DNA from 3 places in the Nitrospira sp. ND1 genome. Region 3 is predicted to be linked to each of the others. Evidence: riboswitches for the same ligand, from Rfam matches in the RefSeq annotation. Region 3 holds a riboswitch; each other region holds the start of a gene.

Region 1 (10,242 bases), on a different contig from region 3:
GCCGTTTGGGTAAAGCGTCCGCACATCATGAGCCTCGTAGGAACGTAGATTCTAGGCAAGTTAGGGAACTAAGTCCAAAACGCTGGATGGGCAATGACCGGACGGTCATTGCATAGAACGTCAGGCTATCCACAAACCCTTAAGGATTGCCTATCTCTAAACTCTTGAAGTTTGAGCCCCGTGAGATTGGCAATTCGATTTCCTCAAAATGGACGATAAAAGGCCATTTTGCGGCCGTCGGCATCCGGCCACTTTGCGACAGTCGCTACGGCAATCTCCGCGCCGGAAAGCTGCCGTTCATGAGAGATTGTGCTGGCTTAGCGGTAAGCCAGCCTGGATTGGGTATGAGTCTGCTGGGGGAGGGTCGTAAAACAGTTATCTAACACGGGTGTCGGTGTCCACAAAACCTGCCCACATGTCTTCCCGCAAGTTCTCGAACTCATGTGACCAAGAACTCGACTTCCACCGTCCAGAAATCAGATAATTGAAGGACTGATCCTGAACCTCGGTACATGCGGGTTAGGAGGTTCCTCCGATCTACACTCCGACATCCTAGGCCCACAAGGAGCCACGACTTAGGATAGTGAGCTCGCGGATGAAGAGGACGCTTAATCCTGTTCGAGCACCTGAATGATTGGGCATCCCTCTACAGGTTGTTTCCTGTCGCACTGCTGAACCAGACCGGCTAACGCTTTCCGCATCGCCGCGAGGCCCGTCAGTTTCTGGTCAATCAATCGCATCTTGTGGGCAGCCAGGGTCCGAGTCTTCGCACAGGCACGGGCTTCCTCCAGCTGTAGCAGTTCGGCGATTTCCTCCAACGTGAACCCAAGCGCCTGCGCCCGCTTAATGAAGCGGATGTGTTTCACGCTGTCCGCCGGATACCGCCGATAGCCCATGTGCGGCTTGTCCGGCTCGGCCAGGAGCCCTCGTCTCTGGTAATAACGGATCGTCTCGACATTCACCCCAGCCAGCTTCGCCACTCGGCCTATCGTTAATTCTGAAGCCATGAAGATTTCCCTTGATTCCGTACCGTAGTACGGAGTTTAGACTGGAATCAATGGGCAAGAGTTGGAGATACAGGCCGTGTCTTCATAGAGTGGAAAGGGACCGCCGAGTTGGATCGTGCTGGCCGCCATGGCCCAGTGGTCTGCTGTGTCCGGCCGTTTGTACTGTGGGTTCTGAATGAAAATAGGTGGAGCAGAGACATATAGATATGTCGTCCAGATCGGAGAAAGAGAACCCTTGGTCTAAAGCGAAAAATGGTCACGGCGCCTTGGGTATCGGCGGCCTCGCGGCGGTCCTCGCCTCGATCTGCTGTCTCGGCCCGCTCGTGTTGGTGACGATTGGCGTCAGCGGCGCGTGGATCAGCAATCTGACGATGCTCGAACCGTATCGTCCGATCTTAATCGGCGCAGCACTCGTGGCGCTCTTCTTCGCCTACTGGCGCATCTTCCGGCCCTCCGAAGCCTGCAAGCCGGGGGAGGTCTGTGCCGTGCCGCAAGTCAAGACGGCGTACAAGCTCATCTTTGGGATCGTGGCCGCACTGACGGGGCTCGCGCTGGCGTTCCCCTACCTTCTGCCGCTGTTGTACTGAAAGGAACACGTCATGAACAAGCGCATCACTGTATTGGCCCTCTTGGCCGCCTTGAGCGCGCCCGCCTGGGCCGCCACGCAAACGGTTACCCTGTCGGTGCTCGGCATGAAATGCGCGACCTGCTCGATTACGCTGAAGAAAGCGCTGAACAAGGTCGAAGGCGTCGAGAACATCGAGGTCAACTTGGAGAAGAAGGAAGCCCTGGTCACCTTCGATGACGCCAAGACCACGGTCGAGGCGCTGCTGGACGCGACCAAGAACGCGGGCTACCCTTCTACCGTTCATCCCTAACAGGTGCAATGGACGCGAAAACCAATAGTCACGAGACGCCATCATGGTTGGGCCGAACGCTCATGACGGTCGGCATCAGCGGCGCCGCGTTTGCCGCACTCTGCTGCGTGGCGCCGTTTATGGTCGCCGGTCTGGTCACCGCGCTTGGCCTTGGGTTCATTCTCGATGATTCCATATTGATCGGTCTTCTTATTGTGTTCATCGGCGTGGCCGCGCTGGGCTACTACTTCGTGCGGCGCCAGACGTGCGTGTGACCTGAAGAAAATTCCCGGACAACCAACCCAGGAGGGAAAATCATGGCGAAGACATTTGACCTGGTAATTCTCGGATCCGGCTCGACGGCGTTTGCGGCGGCGCTTCGCGCGGCAGAACGCGGAAAAACGGCAGCCATGACCGAGGTGCGAACGCTCGGTGGCACGTGTGTCAATCGTGGCTGCTTGCCCTCAAAGAACCTCATCGAAGCCGCAAAAACCCTCTACGAGTCGAAGCATCCGCGCTACCCAGGGCTCTCTCCTGCCTCGATGGGCCTGGACTTCCGTGCTCTGATCGAGCAGAAGGATGCCGTGATTGAAGACTACCGGGGAAAGAAGTATGAGAGCATTATCTCCAATTCTGAAAGCATCCGCGTTTTTGAAGGAGCAGCTCGCTTCAGTGGCCAGAACGAGGTGACAGTGAACGGGCAGGTGCTCTCAGCGCCTCGGTTCCTTGTCGCGACGGGAAGCGCGCCCACCGTGCCAGAGGTTCCAGGGCTTCGTGACACGCCGTATCTCACCAGCGACCTGCTCACCAGTCACGAAGACATCGAGATCACAGAGCTTCCGGCGTCGCTCATCATACTCGGTGGCGGTTACATCGCGCTTGAGCTGGGCCAGATGTTTTCGCGCTTCGGCACCCGCGTCACGATTCTGGCACGCGGAGAGCGAATTCTTTCGGCCTACGAGCCGGAGATTGCACAATCAGTGGCAGACGTATTTCGTGAGGAGGGCATTGCCATCCAGACGAACACCACGGTGAGCCGGGTGCAGGGCGATGAACGCCAAGTCGTCGTCACGCTCCAGGTGGACGGGCGGCAGAAGGAACTGAAAGCGGCGAAGCTCCTTGTGGCCACGGGGCGCACACCGAATACAGAACACCTGGGGCTTGACCTTCCAGGAGTCGATCTGGATGAACGTGGTTTCGTGAAGGTCAATGAGGAGCTTCGCACCTCTGCCGAGCACGTGTATGCCGCCGGAGATGTCATTGGTTCCAACACAGGAAGCCAGATGGCGACTCCTGTGGGGGCGCAGGACGGTGGGATTGCCGCCGAGAATGCGCTCAACGGCAAAGGGGGCCATAAGGTAAACCACGCCGTGATTCCGCGAGCGATTTTTACCGACCCGCAGGTGGGCGTCGTCGGACTGTCGGACGAGGAGGCCAATGCGCGCGGGTACGCGTGCGATTGTCGGGTTATTCCTATGTCTCTCGTTCCCAGAGCTGGGGCGGTCCGGGAGACCAGAGGGGTTCTGAAGATGGTGGCGGACCGGACAACGAAGAAGGTGCTGGGGGTGTCAATGCACGGAATGAACGCGGCAGAGGTGATTCATGAGGCGGCAATGGGGCTTCATTTTGGTGCGAGTATCGACGACTTCGCCCACATGCTGCACGTCTATCCAACCATGTCCGAGGCGCTTAAAATCGCCGCGTTGTCGTACACAAAAGACGTGTCGAAAATGAGCTGCTGTGCAGACTAGCGTCACGCCGATATGAGCTAACAAGCCTAGAGGGTCAGAAAAAGTCGTCGGCTCTGGTTAAGCACTGTCTCAGTATGGGGCCATACGTCACCCCGATTACAGTTGCGGACCAGTGGCGGCTACTACCGCGCTTCCCTTAAAGTACATGGGTTAGAAATTCATTGGATTGAAAAATTTACTGCTCTAGTAGGCTTCCTTTCACTTACGCGACCCAATACTTTGCTCTCACCAGAGCTGCCAGAAACGCCGACAGCACTGCTCCGAACACAGTGATCGTGAGACCCATGTCGCCAATCGGCAGAGCGACCGCAGTCAATCGACTTTATTGAGACCAAACATTTGTGAAACAGATTTCTATGTCAACGACCGTTCACCATCGTGTGGATCTTGACGGATGAAAGCACGGACAATACCATGGTATCTGTCCTCCCGCCTCCTCGGAAGACCATGCACTATTAAGTGGCTGGTGGTTTCGGCTGCGACCGACCAACAAACACAGTAATCCCCAAATACACCCCGGACAAGCTGAACAGGAACCCAGCGACGCAGAACACCAGGAGTAAGATCTTCCGTTGGCGGTCGTGCTCCAAAAGAAACGGGATATCCCAACTATGCAGACCATGGAATAGCCATCGATACACTCTCCTGCTGTGATCCATGAGCTCCATCAACTGGCCTGTCTTCATATCGATGTGAAGCCAGGTCTGTGCCGGATTGTCTAAAACAACTCGCAAACCAGGAAGCGGCCGAGGATTGTGGGTCGTGCTGTAGTAATACATGTCGCCGTAGGTGATTTCGCTCCTCTTAATTTCATGAGCTGGGAACACGGCCTTCGCCGCTTGACGAAGAGCCTGGAGACCAAATTCCAGAAACGGCGCGTGCGCCGTGACAGCGCTCATCACCACTTGCTGCTCAGGATCTGAGCGGAACACATAGTAGCTCACTCCCCCAACCTTGCTAACCAGGATCTCTTTAACGGCATCACCGAGCTGGGCCTGCCGCATGGCGTCTCGTAACGGAACGGCAATATCTTCAGGCACCAACGTTCCACCCATGAAGCGTTGACGCTGATCTACCGTTGGCTCGGGGATCGAGAACCAGCGCCCATGATCCATCGAGAACATGCCGCTCAAGAGCCACGTACAGACCACAGATCCAATGGCCACGCCAAAAAGATGATGCCATCGCTTGATCCCCGAAAAGGGGCTGCTATGGCCTTGCCGTCTCCAGTGATGAAGATGCTGAAGACCGAGCACAAACCCGGTGGCGGCAGTGACCACGCCAGCCGCAGCCAGCCACCAGACCGTCTGATCCCACGCAGCCCAATGCCGACGTAGCACCGGCACATAGAGCCAGTGGATGACAGCACCTACCGTATTCCACCTTCGCTCGAACACCGTCGTCTCCATCACCACTTCCCCGGTTTTGGAAGAGACGTATACCTCATGCCCATCCGCATCGTGTAATGGGACTTTCCACAAGGGCCGATAGGGGTCGAAACGCTGTTGGACCGTCCATTGATCGTCCTGCAGCGCCTCCGCCGCGATCTCGCCTTCGAACGGCACACCTTGTTGTGCAATACGTAAGGCATCGCTGTGTGTGATCCCTGACATGGGTTCTCCGCGATCCGCCCACAGACTCGTCAGCGTACCGTCCAGAAAATGGATGACGTAGACCGGACGCCCGGCAGCCATCAGCAGACGCACCCGCTCGACCCCTTGGGGCAGCCCAACCTGATTCCAGACCGACTCCAGCGGCACACAGCAGTACTCCAACTGGAGTGGCTCAAGCCATCGGAATCGCTCCGCCTCGGTCAGGCTCGGATAGGGCACAAAGAGCAACACCGCGCCCGATCCGAACCAGAGCATGACGAGCAGACCGATCCCCACTCCCAACACACGGTGGATTCCTGTCAGTCCGGCACTCACCCAACGCATCCCTGCACCCCTGTCAGAATCGCGCCATCAGGCTCAATTCAACCGTCCGTGGCGCCCCGATGATGACTTCGCTGGGATAGAAATTATCGCCCCAACTCGCATACGTTTTATCGAACAAGTTGCGCCCGCGCAGCGTGAACCACAGATTCTTGTATGGCACCGTCATCCAGGCATCGACCGTCATATACGCATGCATCCGTATGGCATTCGCCGCATCGTTGTAGCGATCTCCCACATAGCGCAGCGCCGCGCCGAGATCGACCGGCACCGCCGTTGGGAGCCGATAGATCGACCAGAGGTTGGCCATCGCCTGCGGCACATTGAACGGGCGATTGCCGTTCCGGGAGACCACACTGCCTCCGGACAGTTCGGCAAAGTCGTCAAATTTGGCGGACAGAAAGGTCAGATTTCCCTGTACTCGCCACGCTTCGGTGGGACGCACCCCCATGGACAGCTCGACACCTTTAGACGACTGCCGACCGACGTTGACCGCTTCCGTCAGCGAGGTTTGCGTCAGAATGTTTTTCCGGAAGATATCAAAGTACGCAACTGTCCACTCGGCCCGTTTGTTCCAGAAGTCCCCTTTGGCGCCCACCTCCCACTGCGCCCCGGTCGCGAGTGCAAAACTTTCCTGACGTGTCACGAGGAAAATATTGCTGGCAGCCGGATCAGCCGCCGTCGCGTATTGCCCATAGAGCGTGACCTGCGGCAGCACGTCATAGACAAGGCCTGCGCGCCAGGTGGTGGGATTGAAGTTCCGCGAGAAACTGCTCGACGTATCGAGGACGCCGGCGGTGTCGAACAACTCCCGAGTCAAATCGATACGATCATGTCGAAATCCGGCGATCAGCTTGAGCTGATCGGTCAGGCTAAGCTGATCCTCGGCAAACAGCGCGGTCGTGGTGACCATTGCCTTCTGCGTTGCTGCCGCGATCGGCCCGAACAGTCCGGCGACAGGGGCAAACGGGTCCACGCTCCCACCTGCCCCATTAAAAAAACTAGGCCTCGTGAAGTCGAGACGACTAAAGTCCAATCCCGTCACAAAACGATTCTTCAACGACGCGACGGGCTGGTTGACCTGAAACTCGAGTCGGTCGCCGATGATAGTCTGATCATGCGCCACATAGAATCGATCACGATCAATAAGCTGCGTCCCAGTGTTAAATGTGTAGGTTTCAGCATTTTGCCAATGTCGCCTCGCCGTGTAGTAATAGGCTTGGTTCCGCACTTCGATCAGATCGGTCGGCTTCCAAGTCGTTTTGAGCTTCGTCCACGTGGTCAGCGCACTCATGTCGCTGTCCTGTGTGTTGTAGTTTTGCCGCAGCATCCGCCTATCGACAGTGCGCCCATCGAGCGTGCTTACGACTCCGTTGACCCCTTGGGTGGCAAACGACGAGGGCACCAGCGGCGTGCCAAAGTAGGGCTTGCTGCGATCGAACCCGAGATCGAAGGACGCTTCAACGCTGAGACGAGAGGTCACGTCATAGAGGAGGGCGCTGGTCCCATTCCAATAGGTATAGGGTGCCCGCTGCACGCCCAGAAAGTTGTCGGAGTTCTGATAACTCAGGTCCACTCGATAATGCAGCTTATCGGTCCCGAGCGTCCCTCCGCTGCCCACGCCGGCCCTAGTTGTATTGAAGCTGCCATACGAGAGAAAGGTCTCCGTTCCCTGTAACTCACGGACCGGTCGCTTGGTCACGAAGTTGATCGCGCCGGCAATCGCCCCTTCCCCATAGAGCACCGACGCGGGCCCCTTCAGGATCTCGATGCGATCAAGATTCCACGTGTCACGCGGGCGCGAGGTCATATTGGCCGGGCCGGTCATCAGTCCATCGTTCAGCAGTCGAATCTGGTTATTCGTGAACCCCCGCATGGAAAAGTTCGCGGGGTCTCCAGGTGCGTCGCCTACCGTCACTCCCGTCGCGCCTTCGATCGCTTCGGAGATCGACCGAAACCCGCGCTCCTGAATAGTCTGTTGACCGATCACCTCAATACTGGCGGGAATCTCACGTAGCGTCAGACCCAAGCGGCTGGACGTCATACTTAGACTGTCGAGATTGAGCGTCCCCGTCCCCTGGCGCTCGACTGGCTGTCCAATCACCGTCACTTCCTGCACTTCCACGGGATCCCCTTCACCTTCCTTGGCAAAAAGATTGAGGGGCATGAGACACAACACAATTCCTGAGGCCATGACAAGACGGCGAAGCATAGTGCTCTTCCTTTGATCACGAAAGGGGTTTCTGGAGTCTCCATATACCCAGGTCTCCTGACTCTCGGCTCGTCCTACTCTCTGCGCCTTCCCATCCTTGTGGACAGTGGCTGAGTGCAGATTTCGTCCCCGATCACAGTTGCGGACCAGTGGCGGCTTCTACCGCGCTTCCCTTGGGGTACATGGGCTATCGATGCATTGGATTGAAAAAGTTACTGCTCTAGTAGGCCTCCCTTCTGTTACGCCACCCGGCACTTGGGTTTGATCAGTGCGGTCAGAAACGCCAGCAACACCGCGCCGAGCACCATAATCGTGAGACCCAGATCGCTGATCGGCAACGCAAACGAGGTGGGCTGGAGTAATTTGATGATCCCGACGACGTAAGCCAGCCCTACGACGGTCAGCGTCATCATGCGATTGCCTTGGATCGCCATCGTGGTCGCCGCCAAATACATCCGGCGTACAACAAGGCCGTTGAGGGAATCGGTAACGACCATCCCCAGACTGAAGGCCACGCCGATCAGCAGCGCGCCCAGCAGGCCATAGCCCATCGTGCCGGCCAAGGCCCAGGCCGACATCTGGCTGGCGGTCTCGAACCCCAGCCCGAACAACGCGCCGATCGGCACGGCGCTCATCGGGTGTGTGATGTTGAGCAACTGTCTGGGCAAAAAATGGCCGATGACCCCGTGGCTCGGAACCGTCATTCCAGCCGGCAATGTCATCAGCCTGGCGAGGTTTAATGTCCCAATGGCGAACAACAGGCAGGCCGACAACACCCCACTCACGTGCAGCACAGAGTCGTTGAACGATTGCAGATACTCCGCCGCCAATGCGATCAACCCCGCAATCAACAGGACGGAGAGGGCATGCCCGAACGCAAACCATGTCCCCACCCACCGGCTCATTCTCGGATGCCGATCGACAGACGCCCTCGTCATGCCATCGATGGCGGTGAGATGGTCTGGGTCGGCTCCATGGCTCAAGCCCAATGCGAAGGCGAGACCGAGCAAGGCCCAGAGACTGCCATCAGCTGGATTCATAGGCTCCCTTGTGGCCCATAGTTCTCACCCCGAAAACTCTGACGCATCATTCACCGTGGTAACACCGGGCAGAGGCCGGTAAGACGCCAGAGCAGCTCACAGTCGAGATGCCCACGCACCACGGCGTCCAGCCGGTCGTACTCGTCCTGTTTCGTGGGAATGCGCCGGATGATGTCGCCTGCGAAAATCCCCTTGCGCCGACGCAGGAAAGAAAGAGTCCGCGCCCTGATCACCTCATTCTCGAACAGGCCATGCAACATGGTACCCACCACCATCCCATCGCTGCTGAGAGCCCCGTCACTGCGTACCTCTGTGCGCCCGTTCCGCGACTGAATCTCGAAGGGGCTCGCCTGCTGATTATGTGGCACCACCATTCCCATATGGATTTCATATCCATGGACCGCTTCTTCGAGCCCCACGCCATCGGTGAGAAACGAGGGGCACAGCACGCGGGCTAGAACCTGCGTCGTGACTTTCTCCTGCTCGAAGTGGGTTCCTAGGGCCAGCAGTCCCAATCCCCGTACGTGAGGCTCCGCCGATTCCACTCCGTGCGGATCGTCGATCATCTCACCAAGCATTTGGCATCCGCCGCATACACCTAAGAGCGGTCCACCCTCACGGGCGCGCGCCTCAATCGCGCCGGCGAAGCCACTGGCACGGAGCCACGCGAGATCTGCCACTGTGCTCTTCGAACCGGGAAGAATCACGAGATCGGCACCCGCAACTTCGTCAGGCTGCTCAACGAAACGCACAACAACACCAGATTCATGTTCCAATGCTTCGACATCGTCGTAGTTGGAGAGGTGCGGCACGCGCACGACCACGACATCTAGTTCCTGCTGGGAGGGTCTACGCCGAGCCATCCGCGCTTCAAGCGATACGGAATCCTCGTCGGCAACGCGGAGGTCTTTGATATAGGGCACGACACCCAGCACCGGCTTGCCTGTGCGCTCGCTCAAAAACTCGAGCCCCGGTGTGAGCAACGCCAGGTCGCCGCGAAATTTATTCACGACAAAGGCCGCAACCCTGTCCCGCTCGTCCGGCTCGAGCAGTTCCATCGTCCCGACAAAGGAGGCGAAGACGCCGCCTCGATCGATATCCCCCACCAGAATAACCGGCGCATCCGCCAGCTTGGCCACATGCATGTTAACGATGTCGCGATCCTTCAAATTGATCTCAGCCGGGCTCCCCGCCCCCTCGATCACAACCAGATCGTAGTTCGATCGAAGCCGAGTCAACGACTCCGCAATCACGGTCGTGAGGCGCGGCTTATACTCGTGATACTCGGTCGCCAGCATGCTGCCGATCGACTTGCCGAGTACCACGACTTGGCTGCGTCGATCACCTTCGGGCTTGAGCAGGATCGGATTCATGTCCACGCAGGACAGAATACCGGAGGCCTCGGCCTGCACCGCTTGCGCCCGCCCGATCTCCAGGCCAT
Region 2 (10,242 bases), on a different contig from region 3:
AAGCTCTTTGAGTTTCTTTCCAGCGTTCCCAAAGTCGGCAAGCTGTACTATCCAGGCGACCCCCAGTTCCCCGGCCACCATGTCGCAGCCCGACAGATGACCGGCTTTGGCGGCTGCTTCAGTTTCGAGCTTGCCGACGGGTTCGAGGCGGCCACGCGGTTGTTGAGTAAACTGAAACTCTGCACCTTGGCGGTATCCTTGGGCACGGTCGATACGTTGATCGAACATCCGGCGTCGATGACCCATGTCGCGACACCGAAAGACATCATGGAGCGGCAGGGGATTACGAGCGGGCTCGTAAGAATCTCCGTTGGCTGCGAGGATATCGAAGATGTCATCGCCGATCTTGAGGACGCGCTGGAAGCGATTTGAGCAGCCTCACGGGCCGAGCAATTCATCGCCGGCCGATTGAATGACGGACAAGAGGAAGGATCATGAGAGAGCTGGCGTGGGAGAGGCGGCAGGCGATGCAGGAATAATCGGCACATCGGGGCGGGCAGGCGGTTGTGAATCATGAAGGAGATCGGCTTTGCATTGTATCCGGTGCAGCCGTTTCGGCTTGATCTGACGGTCTGGGCGCTGCGCCGCTGCTCCCATATTTTGTGCAGATGGAGCGGGGGATAGGACAAATGATGAGACCTCCCCAGAAACTAGACTGCTGAAAACTGGAAATGCGCTCCTTCTGACCCTTCCCTGAAAACTAGTCCACGCCGTGCTGGAAATTCGATGCTTCCTGCAGCCCGGTTTGGACCGCCTGTTCGACAAACTCCTGGGGCGTTAAGTCCCCCAGTGAACCATGCGGCCGGTGCTCATTGTAATCGATTCGCCACGCTTCAATCTTCTGTCGCGCATCGTGTAACGACACGAACACCTGCGCGTTCAAACATTCGTCTCGAAAGTGCCCATTGAAACTCTCAATCACCGCATTCTCCACGGGTTTCCCGGGCCGAATAAATCGAGTTTCACTCCGTGCTCGTATGCCCAGGCGTCAAGTGCCTTCGAGGTCAAGTCGCTCCCATTGTCCACTGTGATCATCTGCGGGTAGCCGCTCCGGTTCGCCACCCGTTCCAGAGCCGCCACGACTTTCGTTCCCGGGAGGGTGAAATCGGACTCGATTAATTGACTGTGCCGGCTATAGGTATCCACGACGGTCAGTGCGCGAAACCGCCGCCCATCCAGCAACGTGTCCGCCACAAAATCCATGCTCCACCGCTCATTCATCTCACTCGGGTGTGGTGGCACGACCCGCAGATGACTCGACCGTTTGCGACGGCGCGGTAATCTCATCGTAAGCCCTTCTTCCCGATAGATCCGATGCACCCGCTTCCGATTCACTACCCAGCCTTCGCGGCGAAGCATGACGTGCAGACGGAGATAGCCAAAGCGCGGGCGAGCTTGGGCCAGCTCCCGCAGCCGCATGCGAATCGCCGTATCGTCCCGCCCATGGCGTCGGTAATACCACGACGCTCGATTCAACCGCAGGAGCCCACAGGCCCGTCGCACTCCAATCGGACAGTGCCCGAGCACCTCCCGCACGAGGGCGCGTTTGCGCGTGGGCTTCAGGCCTTTTGTGCGAGCACCTCTTGCAGGATGACTTTGTCCAAGGTCAGATCCGCCACGAGCTGCTTGAGTCTGCTGTTCTCTGCCTCCAGTTGCCGTAACCGCCGAATCTCGGCGATCGCCATCTGGCCGTAGCGTTTCCGCCAGACGTAGTACGTCGCCTCACTGATCCCCAGCTTCCGCGTTACCTCCGGAATCAGTGCCCCCGCATCGATTTGCCGCAAGGCCGTCGCAATTTGCTTCTCGGAAAACAGAGGTTTCATTAAACGCACGAAGGAAACACTGTTTTACTGACAATCACTTTTGAGATTGTTACTGCAACGATACTCGCCTTTTCAGGACATGCCCGCGCTGTATCTTTATAAGGAGCTGAAAATATTTGCGCTTTTTCACTGTGGTGAGCCTGGGCAACTAAATAAACAACCGGTCTCAGTGCATGTCTTGGTAAGTTATTGGGCTTTGTGGTCGCGCAGTTCGCGTAAAGCTGCTTCGGATCGCGTGCACTCATGATATTTCAGCCTTGACAGGGTGGACTAGCCCGCGTTAGGTATCTTGGCTGATATGAGTAATCTCTCGGATGCCCGCTAGGGCGTAACAGGGAAGTCCGGTGAAAAACCGGCGCGGTCCCGCCACTGTAAGTGGGAAGCTCCCCCGTTTTAGCCACTCGACAAACTTGTTGGGGAAGGCTGGGGGTAGCGTTGAAGGTTCGACCTTCTGAACCTATGAGCCAGGAGACCTATCCGAGCTGACATAGTACGGTTTCTCCGCGCGGTAACGGAGGATCTCTCCTGCCTTTTTGGCATGCGACCTCTTGTTCCTGTTGTGGAGCTGGAGGTTTTTTTATGCCGGCAGCCTCTCCCACGGTTTGTGTTGCATGACGACGGGATTGCTCATCGTCGGGCACGGCAGTCGTGATCCCAATGCCAATGTTGAGTTCGAGTCCTTAGTCAATGCCTATCGCGTGGCGCGTCCTGATCTCGATGTGGCGCATGGCTATGTGGAGTTGGCCCGCCCGTCGTTGGCCACCGCGCTTCGTGAGTTGGCGCAGCGAGCCGATTCCGTTGTGGTCCTGCCGTTGTTCCTTTTTGCCGCGGGGCATGTGAAGAACGATATCCCGCTCGCGCTCTCGCAGGCTCGGCAAGAGTTTCCCTCCGTCCGTTTTATCGTGGCCAATGCCTTGGGCATCCATCCCAATCTCGTGGAGCTGGCCTTTGAGCGGGCGCGGGCGGCGCTGGAGGGTGCCCGTGAATCCGCGAAGACTGCCGTCGTGGTCGTGGGCCGTGGTTCAAGCGACCCGGATGCGAACGGGGACTTCTGTAAAGTTGTTCGTCTTCTTGCCGAGGGGCGCGAGATCGGGTGGGTGGTGCCCTGTTTCATCGGCGTGACGAGACCGCTGTTTGACGAGACGGTGGAGCTGGTCGCGCGCGCGCGCCCAGAGCGGATCATCGTGGCTCCCTACTTTCTCTTCGGCGGAAGACTGATCACGAAAATTCGCGAGCAGGTGGAATCGTTTCAAGCTCGCTATCCCTGGATCAAGACCGAATTGGCACCCCATTTGGGCGTCGACGACCGGTTGCTCCGCTTGATGGACGAGCGCCTTGCGCAAGCGACGGCAGGGGAACGGCCACTCCCCTGCGATACCTGTCAGTATCGTGTGCCGGTATCCGCTGTGACCGAGCATGTGGGCGGGCTCAAAGCGCTGCTCTGGAGTCTGCGGCACGGATTCACCCATGCGCAGGCCATGCCGCACGTGCATGCCCACCGCCCGCTGGCTAAACATGTCCTGGTCTGCGGGAATGTCGATTGCGCCGATGGCGGGAGCATTCCCCTCATTGCCACATTGCGGCGGCTGTTGAAGGACGCCGGGCGGGATCAGGATATTCGCGTGACGAAGACCTCCTGCATGGGCCGCTGCGGGGAAGGACCGACGGTCGCGGTCTATCCTGATGGCATTTGGTATCGGGGTGTGAAAGAGACGGATGCGAAGGAGTTGGTCGAGGAGCATCTGCTCGGCGATCGGCTCGTCAGTCGCCTGGTCGATAACATTATGCAGTAACGGAGGAGAGACGATGGCCTGTCATGAAATCGCAGGGCTGCGGCTAGGTTTGATGGAAGTGTTGGGAGTGAAGAACGAAGCCGAACGGCAGCATGAGTTGGCGGAGCTGGGGACCGGGGCCGATCAACCGGGACCGATTCGTTCCATGTGCGGCGCCAAGGACTTGGCCACGCTCAAGCAGTTTTATGAGACGGCGGTAGCTGCGCTTGAAGAGCGCGTGTCTGCCACCCGCGCCGACGATCCGAAGCTGCCCTATCTGCGTACGCTGGTGGTGCTCACGAAGAAGGTCGATCTCGATCTGGCCCATCAGATCGAAGGGCTCACTCACCTCTATCGCGACCTCGATGAGATGCATGACTTTGTTCATGAGATTTATCCGGCGGAGTAGCAGCAATGGCCGTAGCGAAGATCGCCAGAGTGGTGGGAACCGAGAGGCTGGGGCCCGATACTCTGCTCCTCGATCTGTGCGCGGCCGAGCCCTTGGGGTTCGTCGGCGGACAGTACCTCATCCTTGATAGTCGAATCGTGTTGCCGAACGGCAAAGCCGTCAAGCGGGCCTACTCGCTCCTCACCGGCGATGCGGAACAATGTCGCTTTCAACTCGCGGTGAAGCGTATTCCCGATGGATTGGGTTCCGCCTTCGTGCACGGACTGGCAGCGGGAACGGACGTTTCGTTCAGCGGACCCTGGGGCAAGTTTTTCCCGAGAGAGGATGTCTCAGGCAGGACTTTGATCCTGGCGACGGATACAGGGATCACCGCTGCGCTGGGACTCTTACGCGCGACCCGTTTTGCGCCGTTGCTCCCTCAGGCCCGGCTCATGTGGCTGCGCGACTCGGCGGAGTATTTTCTCCCGGACGAGTTCGTGAAGAATCAGGTTCCCGCGGCTTGTGGCGAGGTGCGAATCGAGGCGATTCCCGCAGTTGGTCATCCGGAGCGGGTTCCTCATGCCAGAGCCATGCTTTGTGAAGTGTTGTCGCGTGGCGATCTCACTCAGGCCTTCATTGCGGGCGATGGAGTCGTGAACCTGGCATTGCTCGACGATTTGGTGGCGGCAGGAGTGGCCGTGAGCAAGGAGCAGGTGGAGTCGTTCTTCAATATGCCGAAGAAGTCCGCATGACCGGACGGGAGCAGATGCTTGCCGCGCTGGAAACTGCACTTGGGTTTGGGGAGACGAGCGTCATCGTTCGTTCGTCCGGCGCGATCGCCGAGGTCCATGGCCTCCTCACTGTGCGGCAGGGGGCTGAGTGGGTCACGCTGGGCGAAGAGGGACAGACCCATGTGCATCTCAAGATCGAGGCTGGAAGCAGGCTTCTCTATCGACAGCAGGATGAGGCCAATGCGGCGCTGGAATTAGCAGGGCCGGATGGGGAGTTGCTCTGTCGGGTGACGTTCCGGGGTACGAATCGGGCGAAGGCAGAGCATTACAGCCCTGAACGTGCGGCAAAGATTCGTGAGTGTTTTAGTGGGCTAGCGGGACATGAGTGATGGATAAGAGCGTACCGCCGAAAGATCGAAAGGGGCTGCGCACAGGATTTACCACAGGCGCCTGTGCCGCGGCAGCGGCCAAGGCTGCGACCCGCTGTCTCGTGAAGGGTGCCATGCTGTCTGAAATTGAAACGACCCTGCCGAATCGGACGCGCGTCACGTTCGCGCTCGCCCGTTGTGAGCGAATGGACCGCCGCGCGATTTGCAGCATCATCAAGGATGCCGGCGACGATCCTGATTGTACACATGGGGCCGAGTTGACAGCAGAAGTGGAGCTGCGAGCAGAACCAGGCATCGAGATCAGGGGAGGCCAGGGCGTAGCCACCGTCACCAAGACTGGGTTGGGCTTGGAGATTGGCGGGCCTGCGATCAATCCGGTTCCACGGCGCAATATTACGGAGATGGTGGGGGAGGAATTGGCCGGCGCTCCCTACGAGGGCGCGGTGGTGACGATCAGCGTGCCGGGCGGTGAAGAGATGGCTAAGAAGACCACCAACGCGCGGCTTGGCCTCCTGGGCGGCATCTCCATACTCGGCACAACCGGCATTGTGCGGCCCTATTCGACGGCGGCGTTCAAGGCGAGCGTCATGCAAGAGATCGATGTGGCCGCGGCCGGTGGTCTGCGCGAGCTGGTGCTCACGACCGGCGGCAAATCGGAGCAGTATGCGATGGCGCTCTATCCGCAGTTGCCGGAGCAGGCCTTTATCCAGGTGGGCGACTTCATCGGCGTCGGAATCAAACAATGTGCGAAGCGAGGGATCGCGCGAGCCATCATCGTCGGGATGATGGGAAAATTGTCGAAGATGGCCAACGGCAAGATGCAGACGCATGCCGCCGGATCGGAAGTGGATATGGAATTTCTGGCGTCGCTGGCAGCCGAGTTATCGGCGTCGGACGAGTTGGTGGCCGCTATCCGCCAGGCCATTACAGCCCGCCATGTGTTGGAATTATGCCGCGAGGCAGGCCTCGTCGGTATCACGTCGTTGGTTTGCAAGAGGGTTGTCGAACATTGTCAGGTTCACGCGGGCGGCAAGCTGGCGGTGGAAACCTGTCTGGTAGATTTCGGCGGCTCGTTGCTCGGTCGTTACCCGGAGGTTCAGATATGAACGATATGAGACAGATGACCGCGCTCGGACGGAGCATCGAGGATGGCAGTTTCGCGATCATCGACCAGGAGTCGGGTCTGCACGATTTCGGCCCGGACGAATGGCAAGTCGTGCGCCGGGTGATCCATGCTACGGCGGACTTCGAGTTTAAGACCCTGATGCGATTCCATCCCGATGCGGTGCGCGCCGGGGTGGCGGCCCTTCAAGGAGGCTGCCCTCTCTTGGTCGATGTGAAGATGATTTCTGCCGGCCTGAACGAGGAGCGGCTCTCCTCCTATGGCTGCAAGGTCTACTCGTTTATTTCGGACGAGGATGTGATTGCGACGGCCAAGGCCAACAACTCGACACGCGCGATCGAGGCCATGAAAAAGGCGCATCGCCTCAATCTGCTCGATGGAGCGGTGGTGGCGATCGGCAATGCCCCGACTGCCTTATTGGAGTTGGCCCGCTTGATTCGCGAGGAGGGAGCGACGCCGGCTCTCATCATCGGGGTGCCGGTCGGGTTCGTGTCGGCGGCTGAGTCCAAGGAAGTCATATTAGAACTTTTGACTCCTTCTATCGTGGCGCGCGGCCGCAAGGGGGGCAGCCCCATTGCCGTCGCGATTATCCATGCTCTATTGCTCCTATCAGCAAAGGTTCCTGCATGAGTCCAAGGTGCCCCATTACCTTGATCGGGATCGGGGACGACGGCTGTGCGAGCCTGACGAGCCGCGCCGTGAATGCGGTCATGAAGGCGGGGGTGCTCGTGGGCGGGGAGCGCCATCTTGAATTCTTCCCGCAGTTTCAGGGCGAGAAGATTGTCCTCAAGAGCGGCGTGGTGTCGGTGCTCGACCGGGTGGCGGAACTGGCAGAGGAACAGAATGTTTGTGTGGTGGCGTCCGGCGATCCGTTGTTTTTCGGCATCGGCAGCCTGGTGATTCAGCGGCTAGGTGCCGAGCATGTCGAGGTGTTGCCGCAGCCCAGTTCGATGCAATGGGCCTTTGCGCGAGCTGGATTGAAGTGGGACGACGCAGCCTTTGTGTCTCTGCATGGCCGCTCGTCCGAGGGATTTCTCACCAGGCTCAAGGGGCAGGCGAAGGTGGCGATTTTCACTGATGAAAAGAATTCGCCATCGGTGTTAGCTCAGCGCATGGTCCTCCATGGAGAGACGGCCTGGGAGGCCTGGGTCTGTGAGAATCTTGGCGGTCCGGATGAAAAGGTTCGGCGATTCGACATCGCGGCGCTTGCGACTTGTCAGGATGTCGGGCCGCTCAATGTGTTGGTGCTCGTCCGCTCCGATCCCTCCTGGCGCGCGCCCTGCACCATTCCGTTTCTCCATGAGGATCAATTCGCGAAGCGGATGCCGAAGAAGGGCCTCATTACGAAGCGTGAAGTGCGATTGTTGTCGCTGGCCGCGATGGGGATCAGACCGGACAGCGTGGTCTGGGATATCGGGGCCGGTTCCGGATCGGTGTCGATCGAGGCGGCGTTGCTTGCGCCGAAAGGCCTGGTCTACGCGATCGAGGTCGATTCGGAGGGCGTCGAGATCTGCCGCGACAATCTGTTGGCCCATGCGGTGGACAATGTGCGCGTCATCGCAGGCCGGGCGCCGGAGGCGCTGGCAGGCTTGGAAGCGCCCGATGCCGTCTTCATCGGGGGCAGCAAAGGGAGCATGGAAGAGATCATCGACGTTGTCATGGACCGGCTGCAACCAGGTGGACGCCTCGTCGTGAATGCCATCACGTTGGAGAATGTCGCGGAGACCTATCAGACCTTGCGGAAGCGCGGGTTGGTGCCGGATGTCACGTTGCTGCAAGTCTCGCGCGCCGAACCCTTGGCCCATTACCTTCGTTACGAAGCCTTGAACCCGATTCAAATTTTTGCCGTCGAGAAGCCCAGTCAGACAGGAGCGGTCTCATGAACTACGGAACATTATATGGCGTCGGGGTCGGTCCCGGTGCGCCGGATCTGATCACGCTGCGTGCGCTCACCGTGCTGAAGCAGGCGCAGGTTCTTGCCCTGCCGCGCAGCTCCGATTACGGAGAGTCGATGGCCTGGAAAATTCTCAAGCCGACCTTGGGCGAGATTCCCGGACAGGAACGCATCTTTCTGACGTTCCCGATGAACAAGGATCCGGAGCGGTTGCGGCCTGCCTGGGATGCGGCCTTCACGGCTATCGGGGAGCGTTTGGGAAAAGGGCTGTCGGTCGCCTTTGCGACGGAAGGCGATCCCTCGCTCTTTAGCACATTCATCTATCTGCGGCGGGAAGCTCCGCTGCGCTGGCCGGGTATCCGTATCGAAGTCGTTCCAGGCGTCTCGTCGATCATGGCCGTGCCGTCCGTGACCGGCATTCCTCTGGCCGACGGGCAAGAGCGGATCGCCATCCTCCCCGCAAGCTACGGAGTCGAGGATTTGAGTCAGGTGCTGGAACTGTTCGACACCGTCGTCTTGATGAAGATGGGCACCGAGATCCCCAAGGTCGTTGAGGCGCTGGAGCAGCAGGGTCTGACTGACCGGGCGGTCTATGTGTCGAAGGCCACGATGGCTGAACAGCGGATCGTTCGGGACATCCGCACGATCCAAACCGAGCGGGGCGATTGCTTTGCGATGATGATTGTGTCGCGCAAGGAACGGAGCGGATTGTTGGCAGGTGTGGTCCCGGCCACGCCGCGCCCGGCCGTCAGAGAGACCAGGGCATGACCGCCGAACGCACACCGTTTGCCGTCTATGCCATTACGAAGCATGGGATTGCGATTGCCTCCCGCTTGCTGCCGCACCTGTCCGGCGCGGACCTCTTCGTTTCGGAGAAGCTGATCGCCTCGGCGCCGGCCGGTGCGCGACGCTTGCCGCTTCCGATGGGCCCGGCGTTGACCGAGACCTTTTCTGCGTACGATTGCCATATTTTCATTATCAGTGTCGGAGCCGTGGTGCGGATGATTGCGCCGCTCTTGAAGAACAAGAAGGTCGATCCGGCGGTAGTCTGCATCGACGACGCCGCGCGGTTTTCGATCTGTGTCCTGTCGGGCCACGTCGGGCGCGGCAATATCTTTACCGAACGAGTCGCGACCGCCTTGGGTGCGCAGTCGGTGGTAACGACTGCGTCTGATGCAATTGGCACGTTGACCGTAGATATTCTGGGCCGCGATCTTGGATGGACGCTCGACGATATGGACCGCAATGTGACGAGGGGCTGCGCCGCGGTGGTGAATGCGACCAAGGTGCTGTTTGTGCAGGAAACGGGAGAGCCGGACTGGTGGCCGGCTGAGAAGCCCTTGCCGGAAGGTGTCCGCTATGCGACGTCGCTAGAGGGAGTGGATCCGAACGAGTTTGAAATTCTGCTGATCGCCACGGATCGCGAGATCGGCTTGTCGCATCCGGCCCATTGGACGAATGCCGTGATCTATCGTCCGAAGAGTCTCGTGTTGGGGATCGGCTGCGACAGGGGAACGGCTCCCGATCTGGTAGAGCGGGGAGTCTTGGCCCTCTTGGCCAAACAGGGCCTCTCCCCCAAGTCGGTGAAAGAGCTGGCGACGATCGACGTCAAGAAGGATGAGCCGGCATTGCTGGCCTTGAGCGAGAAATATGGCTGGCCGTTGCGTCTCTATCCGGCTGCGCAATTGGACGCGGTGCCGGGCATCCAGAATCCCTCGGAGACGGTGAAGCAGCATGTCGGCTCGCGCGGGGTTTCGGAGCCGGCGGCATTGCTCGCGGCAGGGGTGGAGGAGCTCCTCGTGCCCAAGCAGATTTATACGGAGCCGGGAGCGGGGCGCTCGATGACCTTGGCCGTGGCGCGGCGGGCCTTCGTGAAACGGCCGATGGAGGTGGGCAGCCTATGAGCGAGGCAAGAGGAATTCTTTATGTCGTGGGGATTGGGCCTGGCGCGCAGGACCATGCGACTCCGGCGGCCTTGAAGGCGATTGCCGAGTCCCAGCTCGTGGTCGGCTACAGCACCTATATTAAGCTGGTCCGCCATCTGCTCGAAGGAAAAGAGATCATCAAGACCGGGATGACGGAAGAGATTGGCCGTGCCCGTGCCGCCATTGAACGGGCACGA
Region 3 (10,242 bases):
GTAGACCCGATGTGTACGGCTGATGTTGCGGCTGGTGTCTACTCGGACCGGCACCATGCCTACGATGTGCAGGGGGCCTCGTTCTGCTATGGCAAGTTGTCTGGGCGGGAAAGCCGGTGGGTCCTCAGCGATGTGAGCCTGCACGTCGAGCCAGGCGAAATACTCGGTATCGTCGGGCCCAATGGATCGGGCAAGACGTCACTCGTGAAACTCCTGGCCAAGCTTGCCGTGCCTCAACGGGGAACCCTCTCGCTCTTCGGAAGAAACCTGGCTGACCTTTCACGAGAGGAGACGGCGCGGACCGTGGCGTTCGTCCCGCAGGAAAGTCCGCCGGCTTTCTCCTTTACGGTGGCGGAAACGGTGTTGATGGGACGGTATCCGCATCGCCGACAGACCAGGTGGAGTCTTGGGTTCGGCTGGGAAGATCGGGAGGATTGTGCGGCGGCCGCTCAGGCCATGGCCACGATGGACATCGGCCATCTGGCTTCGCGTGCGGTGACCGACCTGTCCGGCGGTGAACGTCAACGTACGATGATTGCGCGGGCCTTGGCCCAAACGCCCCGGGTCCTCGTGCTCGATGAGCCGACCGCCTTTCTCGATCTTCAGCATCAACTCGAAATTTGCTCGGTGCTGCGTCGTTTGACCGACGAGCAGGGCCTGACCGTCGTCATCGTGTCGCACGATTTGAACCTGGCCAGCCAGTATTGCGACCGGATCGTCATGCTGAAGGAAGGGTCGATGTATTCGATGGGCACGCCGGCTGAGGTGTTGTCGGTGGAGGCATTGCGGGCGGTCTATGGCTGTGAGGTCTTGATCGATCCCCATCCGGAGTCGGGACTGCCCAGGATTACCTTGCCGAGGCAGGCTGTGCCGTTCAGGGGATGATCACGTGTTGCGGGATGGGTTCGTGCCCGGCCCACCCGTGTGAAGAGAAGGGGCGCGTCATCATTGGAGAGCGGAGTGTCAGGAAGACGCCGTCAGCGTCGGGGAAGATGGTGCAAAACCATCACGGTGCCGCCACTGTAAGCGGGGAGTGACTCTGCATTGAGCCACTGGCGAGTGGCGTGGTTCGTGAATCGTATCTCGTGAAGCGCAGGAGGTTCCCTCCGACCGTTTCACGAACGTCGTTTTACGTTTCACGCTCAGCTGGGAAGGCGCAGAGAAACGATGATCCGCAAGTCAGGAGACCCAACTGACGGGTTTGTAACTGAACCCTTCGAGCGAAAGGGAGTGTCAGTATGTCGGGTATTGTCAGGGAATGGTCTGCCTATTTCGTGTTGCTGTGTGTCGCAAGTGTCCCGCCTGTCTGGACGGCAGTGGCCACTGCCGGAGAGCCTTTGGAGCCTGATCCTGTCGTACAAGCCGAGGAAGTGGTGGTCTCGGCAACCAAAACCCCGTTGCCGGTTACCCAGGTCACCAGTGCGGTCGAAGTCATTACGGCACAGGACATGAAGCGACAGAACATCCGGAGTGTGGTGGACGCGCTTCGGTTGGCCCAAGGTGTGGCGGTGTTTTCAAACGGCGGGCCCGGCACCGAGGTCACGGCCAAGATTCGAGGAGGCAGTGCGAATCAGACCTTGGTCCTGATCGACGGCGCGATCGTCAACAGCGGCACCGTCGGTAGTTACAACTTTGCCAACCTGACGACCGACAATATCGAGCGAGTAGAGATTCTCCGCGGCTCGCAGAGCATGTTGTGGGGATCGGATGCCATGGGAGGCGTCATCAACATCGTGACGAAGCGCGGCCAGGGTCCGCTCTCCGCCACCGGGTTCATGGAATACGGATCCTTCGCCTCCCTGCGTGAAGGTGGCATGGTGTCCGGGAAACAGGGCGCGGTCGACTACAGCTTCTCGCTGTCCCGCTGGGACACCTCGAGTTTTTCGGCCGTCAATTATCGGCGTGGCGCTAGCGAGCGAGACTCCTATCGTAACTGGCAGGGATCAGGGCGAATCGGTGTAGACCTTCCAAAGGACGGCCGTCTTGATTTCACGATGCGCTGGATGAATTCCGACGTGCAACTCGATAGTGTATCGGCGACCTCTCCAAGCGACGTCTATGGCTCAAAAAATCGGAGTCAGGAATATGTGTTCAGCGGTAGTTATGAACAGCCGCTCACCGGCTGGTGGTCCCAGAAGCTCACGCTTGCGCGTGCACAGGAGGCCTCGCAGTTTTTGTCAGGCACGTTGCAGCGTAGTCTGATCACCGGGGCATTCAGCACGCCGTTCAACTCCAACAACGAAATTCGTGTGCTCTCGAATCGGTTGGAGTGGCAGCACAATTTCCAAATCACGAAGCTGTTGTTGTTGAGTGCGGGGTATCAATTTCGCGAACAACAGGGCGAGAATGATACGGGACTCACCAACCGGATTTTGAGTTCCAATGCCGGATTCGCGCAGGCACAATTCAATTTGTGGGATCGCCTGTTCGCCACCGCGGGCATTCGCCATGACAGTTACAACGTGTTCGGCGATGCGACGACCTATCGGCTGACCGGCGGGTATCTCCACAAGGAAACCGACACGAAAATCCGAGGCAGCTATTCCACTGGCTTCCGGGCCCCCACGATGAACGAATTGTATTTTCCCAATTTTGGCAATTCCCAATTGGGCACAGAAAAAAGCCAAAGTATGGACGTGGGGATCGACCAGTATTTCTTCTCGAAGCAGCTGAAGTTCACAGGAGGGTTTTTCTGGAACCGCTACCGGAATCTCATCACCACTACGTTTGATCCGACGTTTTGCGCGCCGTTCAGCACGTTCGGGTTTTGCCCTCAGCAGATCGGTGAAGCCTCGACGAAGGGCTGGGAGGCTGGACTCTCGTACACCTATTCCAGCGACCGTCCGTTCCTCAAGGGCCTTGTGGTACAGGCGAACTATACCAACACCATGACTCGGGATTTGGTCACTCAGACTCGTCTACCGCGTTGGGCCACCGACCAGTGGAGTGCCTCGGTCAGCTATCAACCCATCGATCCGCTCTGGATCACGCTGATCGGACGGTACGTGGGTTCCCGATACAATACCACCGGGGATCGGCAGTCGCTGCCGGCGTTCGATGTGTGGTCGTTGGCAGTCACGTACGATGTCACGAAGCAGCTCCAGGCCTATCTCCGGGCTGAGAATTTGTTTAATGAAAAGTATGAAGAAGTCGCCAGCGCCGGCACACCGATCCGCTCGATTTTTGGCGGTGTGCGGGTCACGTTTGGCGGAAAGTCGTGAGGAAGAGATGAGCGCCGTACTGTAATGTCACGTCCTCGTCTCGTCATCGCCGGCACCCACAGTGGTGCCGGCAAAACCACGGTCACCCTGGCGCTCATGGCAGCCTTGAAGGCCAGGGGGCTGGTGGTGCAGCCGTTCAAGGCCGGGCCGGACTTCATCGATCCCGGACATCACCAAGCGGTGACCGGACGGCCGTCGCGAAATCTGGATGGCTGGATGTTGGGGGAGAGCGCCAACCGGGCCATCTTCGCGCGCGCCTCGGTCGATGCGGACCTGTCGATCATCGAAGGCATGATGGGGCTGTTTGACGGCAGCTCACCGGTGCATGAGCAGGGCAGCACGGCTGAACTGGCGAAGCAGCTCAACGCGCCGGTGCTGCTGGTCATCGACGGGAGTGCCATGGCGAGATCGGCTGCAGCCATGGCATCCGGGTATGCGAAATTCGACGCGGCCGTACAGGTTCGTGGAGTGCTGTTCAATCGCGTGCGGAGTGAGGGCCATTACCAGTTATTGCGGCAGGCGGTAGAGTCGGAGACGGATCTGGCGGTTGTGGGATACCTGCAGCCCGATGCTTCGGTGACCATTCAGGATCGCCATCTCGGGCTGAGGACTGCCATCGAGCAGGGGCAGGGCGATCTGTATGACCGATTGGCGAGAGCCGCTGCACAGACGATCGATTTGGATCGGGTCGAGGCCATGGCTCGATCGGCCGGGGAATGTCCGGGAGAAGATCTCCCGATCACGAGGCCGGCGGCAACGCAACAACCGGTTCGAGTCGGCCTGGCCTACGATGCGGCCTTTTGTTTTTACTATCAGGATAATCTGGAGTTACTTGAATCGGTAGGCGCGGAGATCGTAAGGTTTTCGCCCTTGCACGATGACGAGTTGCCGGTCGCAGATCTGCTGTATTTCGGCGGAGGCTACCCCGAACTGTATGGCGAGACATTGGCGGCCAATATGTCCATGCGTTCGGCCGTGCAGACATTTGCCCGGCGTGGTGGGGCTGTGTATGCCGAATGTGGCGGGCTGATGTACTTGACGGAGGCCATTCGTGACGGGGCCGGCGCTCGACATGAAATGGTCGGGGTGTTTCCGGCGGAAGCGGTCATGCGGAAAAACGGGATGACGTTAGGTTATCGAACCGTGGAGATCGCTGAATCCTGCATGCTGGGCGGAGCCGGGACAGTGGTGCGCGGGCATGAGTTTCACTATTCGATGCTCGAACCAACCGGCGAACTCCATCATGCCTGTACCTTGTCGGATGCAGCGGGGAAACCCGTCGGGCAGGACGGGTTGACGATGGGGAATACCCTTGCGTTGTACAGCCATTTGCACTTCGGCAGTCATCCGGCTGTCGTGGCTGATCTGCTGGGGACTGCCCGTCGACTGCGCGGGGCGCAGGCCTCTGCCACGAAAGGATGAGATGGCGGAACAGGACGAGCATACGGCGAAGATGCAACGCTTGAAGGCCTCCGTGGATCGGCGGATCGAAGCGGCCCAGGACGAGAAGGGGCTTCTGATCGTCTACACCGGCGCGGGAAAGGGAAAAACGACCGCCGCGCTCGGGATGGCCCTCCGTTGCCTCGGCCACGGCATGAAGGTGGCGATCGTGCAATTCATCAAGGGGGCGATCGACACGGCAGAGGAGCGCATCCTGAAATCGTTCGGCGATCGCGTGACGTTCCTCCGTATGGGCGAAGGGTATACCTGGGAGACGCAGGATCGGGAGCGGGATACGAGCCATGCGCAAGCGGCCTGGGCGAAGGCTTGCCAGTTCATGCGTGATCCGTCTTATGCGATGGTGATCCTGGATGAATTCAATATTGCACTGCACCACGGCTATGTGGCGGTGACTGAAGTTCTGCCGCGTTTGCAGCAGCGGCCGGCGATGCAACATGTCGTGATCACCGGCAGAGGGGCTCCGGAGGAATTGATCGAGGCTGCAGATCTGGTGACGGAGATGAAGCAGGTGAAACATCCGTTCCGAAAAGGCATCAAGGCGCAGGCGGGGGTGGAGTTTTGAGAGGGCCGGTGACCAAGACCTGTGAGCATTGCCGGAAGACGTTCGAGTGTGTCGGGTATCAATGCTGGTGCGGGAAGATCGGTATTACCGAGGAGCAGATGGATTGGATTGCGGCACGTTTTAAGGACTGCCTTTGCCCCGTCTGTTTGCAGCAGGTGGCGGATGGAGTACTTGGACCGCAGTCTTCGAATGAAATGCCTCATGGCACGTGACAAACGAGAGCGGTTGACTCGAACAACGGCCGAGCCTTCAGAACCGTTTTCCAAGGCCGAGCGAGAGGCGGTCTATCGGGCAATTTTCGAGCGCCGGGACGTGCGCAGAAACTTTCTGCCGACGCCGATTCCCGACGAAGTGCTCGCGCGATTACTGAATGCCGCGCATCATGCCGGATCGGTGGGGCTCATGCAGCCCTGGGACTTTGTGGTGGTCCGTACAGATGAGACAAAGCGCGCGGTGAAGCAGCTGTTTATGGACACGAATGCGGCTGCGGCGCTCCGGTACAAAACACCTCGTGCGGATCTGTATCGAACGCTCAAGCTGGAAGGTATTGAAGAATCGTCGCTCAATCTCTGTGTGACCTGCAGCCGCCAACGAGGTGGCCCGCACGTGTTAGGCCGTTCCACCGTGCGGGATACAGATCTCTACAGCACCTGTTGTGCCATTCAGAATCTCTGGCTGGCGGCACGCGCCGAAGGGATCGGGGTTGGGTGGGTCAGTATCTTAAATCATGCGGCGCTGAAGCGCGTGTTGGGTATTCCAAAGTCGGTCAAGGTGCTGGCCTACCTCTGTCTCGGGTATGTGTCGGAGTTTGCGAAGAAGCCGGACCTTGAAGCCGCCGGGTGGCGAGCCAGGCTTTCTGTGCAAGATCTGGTGCACTATGAGGCATGGGGTAAGAGAGTCGAAGGGAAGGAGAGACTACCGGGATGCGAATCACCAAGGTCTATACAAGAACGGGCGACGCGGGCCAAACGAGGTTAGCCGGCGGACAACAGGTCTGGAAAGACTGTCTGCGGGTCGAGGCCTACGGCACAGTCGATGAGTTGAATGCGTCCGTCGGATTGGTGCGGGCGATGAATGCTGAAGCCGGGAGCGGGTCCGCCGCGTCGACGCAATTGGAGGCGGATTTGCGCTGGGTGCAGAACAAGCTTTTCGATGTCGGGAGTATTCTGGCCACGGCGCCGGGCCAGACCTTTCCCAACATGCCGGAGGTAACGGCCAAGGATGTGACAAAGCTCGAAGAGATGATCGATCGATGCCAGGAGGAGCTTGCCCCGCTGAAGGAGTTCATTCTACCCGGTGGCGGTAAGGTCTCGGCGACGCTTCACCAAGCGCGAACGATCTGCCGCCGCGCGGAACGAATCTGTATCCGGTTGAGCCGCGAGGAACCGGTGGCAGCCGAGCTCAATAAGTATCTGAACCGGTTGAGCGACGCGCTGTTCGTCCTGGCCCGCTGGGTGTCGAAGACCCAAGGCGAACCGGAATTCTTATGGCAACGCGAATCCGGCGCAACCGCCGAGTAAACCGATGAAGAAGCACTCGGCCACAGGATCCCATCTTATTCTGGTGCTTGGCGGCGCCGCCTCGGGAAAAAGTGAGGCAGCGCTAGATCAGGCGGGCCGTCGAGGCCCGAGGGCCTTTGTCGCGACCGGGCAGGCGCTGGACGATGAAATGAAGGCGCGTATTGCGCGGCACCGCGAGACCCGTCCCACCGACTGGATCACCGCCGAGGTGCCGCGTGACCTGGCTGCCTGGTTTCGAACGGAAGGACAGGCCTATCGCACCGTCGTGGTGGATTGCCTCACACTCTGGTTGAGCAACGTGTGCGGGCGTCGCATTGCCGGGCAGGAGATGGTCCCTCGTGTGGAAGCAGTGCTGCAGGCTATTCGCGGCACCCAGGCGCGGGTCGTGTTGGTGAGCAACGAATTGGGCTTCGGGCTGGTACCGACGAGTCGCAGTGCGCGCGCGTTTCGCGATGTCGCCGGTCGGGTCAACCAACAGATCGCGGCAGCGGCCGACGAAGTCTACTTTGTCGTCAGCGGCCAGTCGCTCAAACTCAAATGACAGGGGAGAAGACCCGATGACGCTCCAGGAAGTGTTGACACGCATTCAACCGGTGGATCAGGCGATCGCAGCGCAGACGCAAGCGCGCCTGGATCGGTTGACCAAACCTCTCGGTAGTCTGGGGCGGCTGGAAGAAACCGCGGTGCGTTATGCCACGATCACGGGCGAAGTGAAACCGGCTGTGCCGCGCGGAGTCGTGTTTACGTTTGCGGCCGACCATGGTGTGGCGACTGAAGGGGTGAGCGCCTATCCGCGCGAAGTCACGCCGCAAATGGTGCTGAATTTCCTGCGTGGCGGCGCCGGCGTGAATGTGCTCGCGCGTCACGCCGGAGTCGAGGTGCGGGTGGTGGATATTGGAGTCGCCTACGACTTTGGGTCGGTCCCCGGCCTGATTCACAAGAAGGTGATGGCGGGAACCAACAATCTCCTGGTGGAATCCGCCATGAGTCGTGACCAGGCGGTGCAAGCATTGCAGGTCGGGATCGAGGTGGCTACGGAGGCTGCGCGTGAGGGGATCGGTTTGATCGGGACCGGCGAGATGGGCATCGGCAACACGACGCCGAGTGCAGCGATCACAGCAGTCATGACCGGGCGGCCGGTGGCTGAGGTCACGGGTCGAGGAACCGGCATCGATGAGGCGGGCCATGCCCGCAAAGTCGGCGTCATTGAGCAGGCGCTCGACCGGCATCGTCCGAACCGGGCCGACGCCATCGATGTGCTCGCGAAGGTCGGCGGTCTGGAGATTGCCGGTTTGGCCGGGCTGATCCTGGGTGCGGCGGCAGCACGAGTCCCTGTGGTGTTAGATGGGTTCATTGCCGGCGCTGCGGCGTTGATCGCGGTGGGGTTGCAGCCGCTCTGTCGGGACTATCTGATCGCCTCGCACCGTTCGGTGGAACGTGGTCATCAGGCGATTCTGGAGCATCTGCGCTTGAAGCCGCTGCTCGATCTCGATCTGCGGTTAGGCGAAGGGACTGGAGCCTGCCTCGGGATGAGCCTCGTGCAGGCGTCGATCAAGATTCTTACCGAGATGGCGACGTTCGAGGAAGCGGGTGTCTCGCAACGTGACTGAGATGGCGGCCATGACCAGACCCTTTGTGTTTGCCTGGCATTTCCTCACGGCGATTCCGATCAGCCGGAGCCACCATGCGCCGTCGTCCGCGGAGTTGGCTACGTCGATGGCCTGGTACTCCACGGTCGGGCTTCTGATCGGCGGATTTCTCGCGGCGGCTGACCAGGGCTTGCGCTTGTTTTTGGCGGCCGAGGTGGTGAATGTTTTGCTGATCGTGCTACTGGTGCTCATGACACGCGGGCTGCATCAAGACGGGCTGGCGGACACTGTAGATGGACTGGCCGGCGGGCGAACCGCGGCAGATCGGCTGCGCATCATGCGCGATCCGAGCGTCGGGGCACTGGGTGCGACCGGTCTCTTTCTCTCGCTGCTGTTGCGGTATGCCGGATTGCTCGCCCTCCCTCAACCGGTTCGTCTTCCCGTGCTGCTCTGTATGCCGGCGCTGGGCCGTTGGGCGATGGTCTCAGTCGCCTGGGCGTCTCCCTATGCCAGGAGCGAAGGCGGGCTAGCGGCCGCGTTTTTGACTCATCTCTCCTGGCAGCATGTGTTGCTCTCGAGTCTCGTGTTGGCCTGTGCGCTGATGGCCGGAATGGGAGTGATTGCGGCAACGGCGACTATCGCATCGGGAGCCTTGGTGGTGGTCGTGGTTCGGCGCGGTTGTCGGGCATGGTTCGGCGGAGTGACGGGAGATCTGTTGGGTGCCACGAATGAATTGATCGAAATTCTCTTCCTCTTGTTGATCCCGGTGTTGGTGATGGCGCGATGACCGGCGGCGAGTTGGTACTGGCGGCGGCGCTGGATGTCGTGGCGGGAGATCCCCGTTGGTTGCCTCATCCGGTGCGGGGCATGGGCGTGGTCATTTCCTGGTTCGATGATCAGGTCAGAACATTCTGCCGGAGTGATCAATCCTTACAAATCGCCGGGGCCTGTCTCGCGCTGGGGTTACCGGCGGCGGTCTATGCGGCGGCCACCTGGCTGATTGCGCAGGCGGCTGCATTTTCTCCGCTCCTCGGACAACTGGTCGGCATCGGCCTGGCCTATACCACACTGGCGGGCCGGGACCTCTTCGATCATGTCCAGGCAGTCAGTCGTGAGCTGCAGCAGGGGAATCTTGCCGGAGCGCGTGAGGCCGTGGCCAGGATCGTCGGCCGGGACAGCGCCACGTTGGAGGAACCGGAAATCGTGCGCGCCACGGTGGAGACGATCGCCGAAAGCACCGCCGACGGCATTATTGCGCCGCTCGTCTACCTCTCCCTTGGCGGCGCGCCGCTCGCGCTGGCCTACAAGGCGGTGAATACGCTCGACTCGATGGTGGGACACCACGATGAGCGGTATGAACATTTCGGCTGGGCCTCTGCCCGATTGGACGATGTGATGAATTGGGTGCCTGCCCGGCTGACTGGCGGCTTCATCGCGCTGGCTTCGGGTCTGGCGACCGCTCAGTGGCATCGTGTGCAGGACAGTTGGTACATCCTGCATCGGGACGGCGACAAACATCCCAGCCCGAACAGCGGCATGCCGGAAGCGGCCATGGCCGGTGGATTGGGCGTGCAACTCGGCGGGCGGAATTATTACGACGGTGTGGCTCACGAGGGTGAATTGATCGGTGATGCCGGCACCGCGTTGACGTCCGGGCACATCGATCAGGCCACTGGCATTGTGGTGGTCGCTGCCGGACTGGGGCTTTTCTTTGCGCTGCTCTCCCTATGGGTATCATGACGCGCATCGGTCATGGCGGGGATGTGTATGCGGCGGCCCGTGAGTTAGGGCGAGATCTCCATCGACTCCTGGATTTCAGCGCCAGCATCAATCCCTTGGGACCGTCTCCCGCCGCAGTGCGAACCCTGCGGACAGCCGAGGTGTTGCTC

What was found. A riboswitch is a leader RNA that binds a small molecule or an ion and turns the genes downstream of it on or off. The one in region 3 is predicted to bind cobalamin.
Region 1: another riboswitch for cobalamin. It lies ahead of NSND_RS12075 (TonB-dependent receptor); the one in region 3 lies ahead of NSND_RS03820 (TonB-dependent receptor plug domain-containing protein).
Region 2: another riboswitch for cobalamin. It lies ahead of NSND_RS12160 (CbiX/SirB N-terminal domain-containing protein); the one in region 3 lies ahead of NSND_RS03820 (TonB-dependent receptor plug domain-containing protein).

Annotation. Positions count from the first base shown of each region.
Region 1 covers NZ_FWEX01000006.1:1,577,723-1,587,964, forward strand. Annotated here, with positions in the region: gene NSND_RS12040 (SOS response-associated peptidase) at 1-26, opposite strand, end outside; gene merR (Hg(II)-responsive transcriptional regulator) at 609-1,007, opposite strand; gene merT (mercuric ion transporter MerT) at 1,214-1,594, shown strand; gene merP (mercury resistance system periplasmic binding protein MerP) at 1,607-1,885, shown strand; gene NSND_RS12060 (hypothetical protein) at 1,894-2,139, shown strand; gene merA (mercury(II) reductase) at 2,182-3,615, shown strand; gene NSND_RS12070 (hypothetical protein) at 4,071-5,552, opposite strand; gene NSND_RS12075 (TonB-dependent receptor) at 5,566-7,761, opposite strand; cobalamin riboswitch at 7,812-7,936, opposite strand; gene NSND_RS12080 (HoxN/HupN/NixA family nickel/cobalt transporter) at 8,001-8,801, opposite strand; gene NSND_RS12085 (cobyric acid synthase) at 8,852-10,242, opposite strand, start outside.
Region 2 covers NZ_FWEX01000006.1:1,593,582-1,603,823, reverse strand. Annotated here, with positions in the region: gene NSND_RS12180 (trans-sulfuration enzyme family protein) at 1-372, shown strand, start outside; partial or broken gene NSND_RS21005 (IS3 family transposase) at 701-1,823, opposite strand; gene NSND_RS21000 (hypothetical protein) at 1,823-2,068, opposite strand; cobalamin riboswitch at 2,119-2,319, shown strand; gene NSND_RS12160 (CbiX/SirB N-terminal domain-containing protein) at 2,435-3,616, shown strand; gene NSND_RS12155 (DUF3209 family protein) at 3,630-4,004, shown strand; gene NSND_RS12150 (FAD-dependent oxidoreductase) at 4,010-4,735, shown strand; gene NSND_RS12145 (hypothetical protein) at 4,732-5,103, shown strand; gene NSND_RS12140 (cobalt-precorrin-5B (C(1))-methyltransferase) at 5,103-6,209, shown strand; gene NSND_RS12135 (precorrin-8X methylmutase) at 6,206-6,856, shown strand; gene cbiE (precorrin-6y C5,15-methyltransferase (decarboxylating) subunit CbiE) at 6,853-8,109, shown strand; gene cobI (precorrin-2 C(20)-methyltransferase) at 8,106-8,888, shown strand; gene NSND_RS12120 (cobalt-precorrin 5A hydrolase) at 8,885-10,024, shown strand; gene cobJ (precorrin-3B C(17)-methyltransferase) at 10,021-10,242, shown strand, end outside.
Region 3 covers NZ_FWEX01000005.1:773,764-784,005, reverse strand. Annotated here, with positions in the region: gene NSND_RS03825 (ABC transporter ATP-binding protein) at 1-885, shown strand, start outside; cobalamin riboswitch at 949-1,211, shown strand; gene NSND_RS03820 (TonB-dependent receptor plug domain-containing protein) at 1,239-3,221, shown strand; gene NSND_RS03815 (cobyrinate a,c-diamide synthase) at 3,246-4,643, shown strand; gene cobO (cob(I)yrinic acid a,c-diamide adenosyltransferase) at 4,645-5,244, shown strand; gene NSND_RS22045 (cysteine-rich CWC family protein) at 5,253-5,456, shown strand; gene bluB (5,6-dimethylbenzimidazole synthase) at 5,446-6,222, shown strand; gene NSND_RS03800 (cob(I)yrinic acid a,c-diamide adenosyltransferase) at 6,168-6,764, shown strand; gene cobU (bifunctional adenosylcobinamide kinase/adenosylcobinamide-phosphate guanylyltransferase) at 6,769-7,305, shown strand; gene cobT (nicotinate-nucleotide--dimethylbenzimidazole phosphoribosyltransferase) at 7,322-8,374, shown strand; gene cobS (adenosylcobinamide-GDP ribazoletransferase) at 8,385-9,140, shown strand; gene cbiB (adenosylcobinamide-phosphate synthase CbiB) at 9,137-10,093, shown strand; gene cobD (threonine-phosphate decarboxylase CobD) at 10,081-10,242, shown strand, end outside.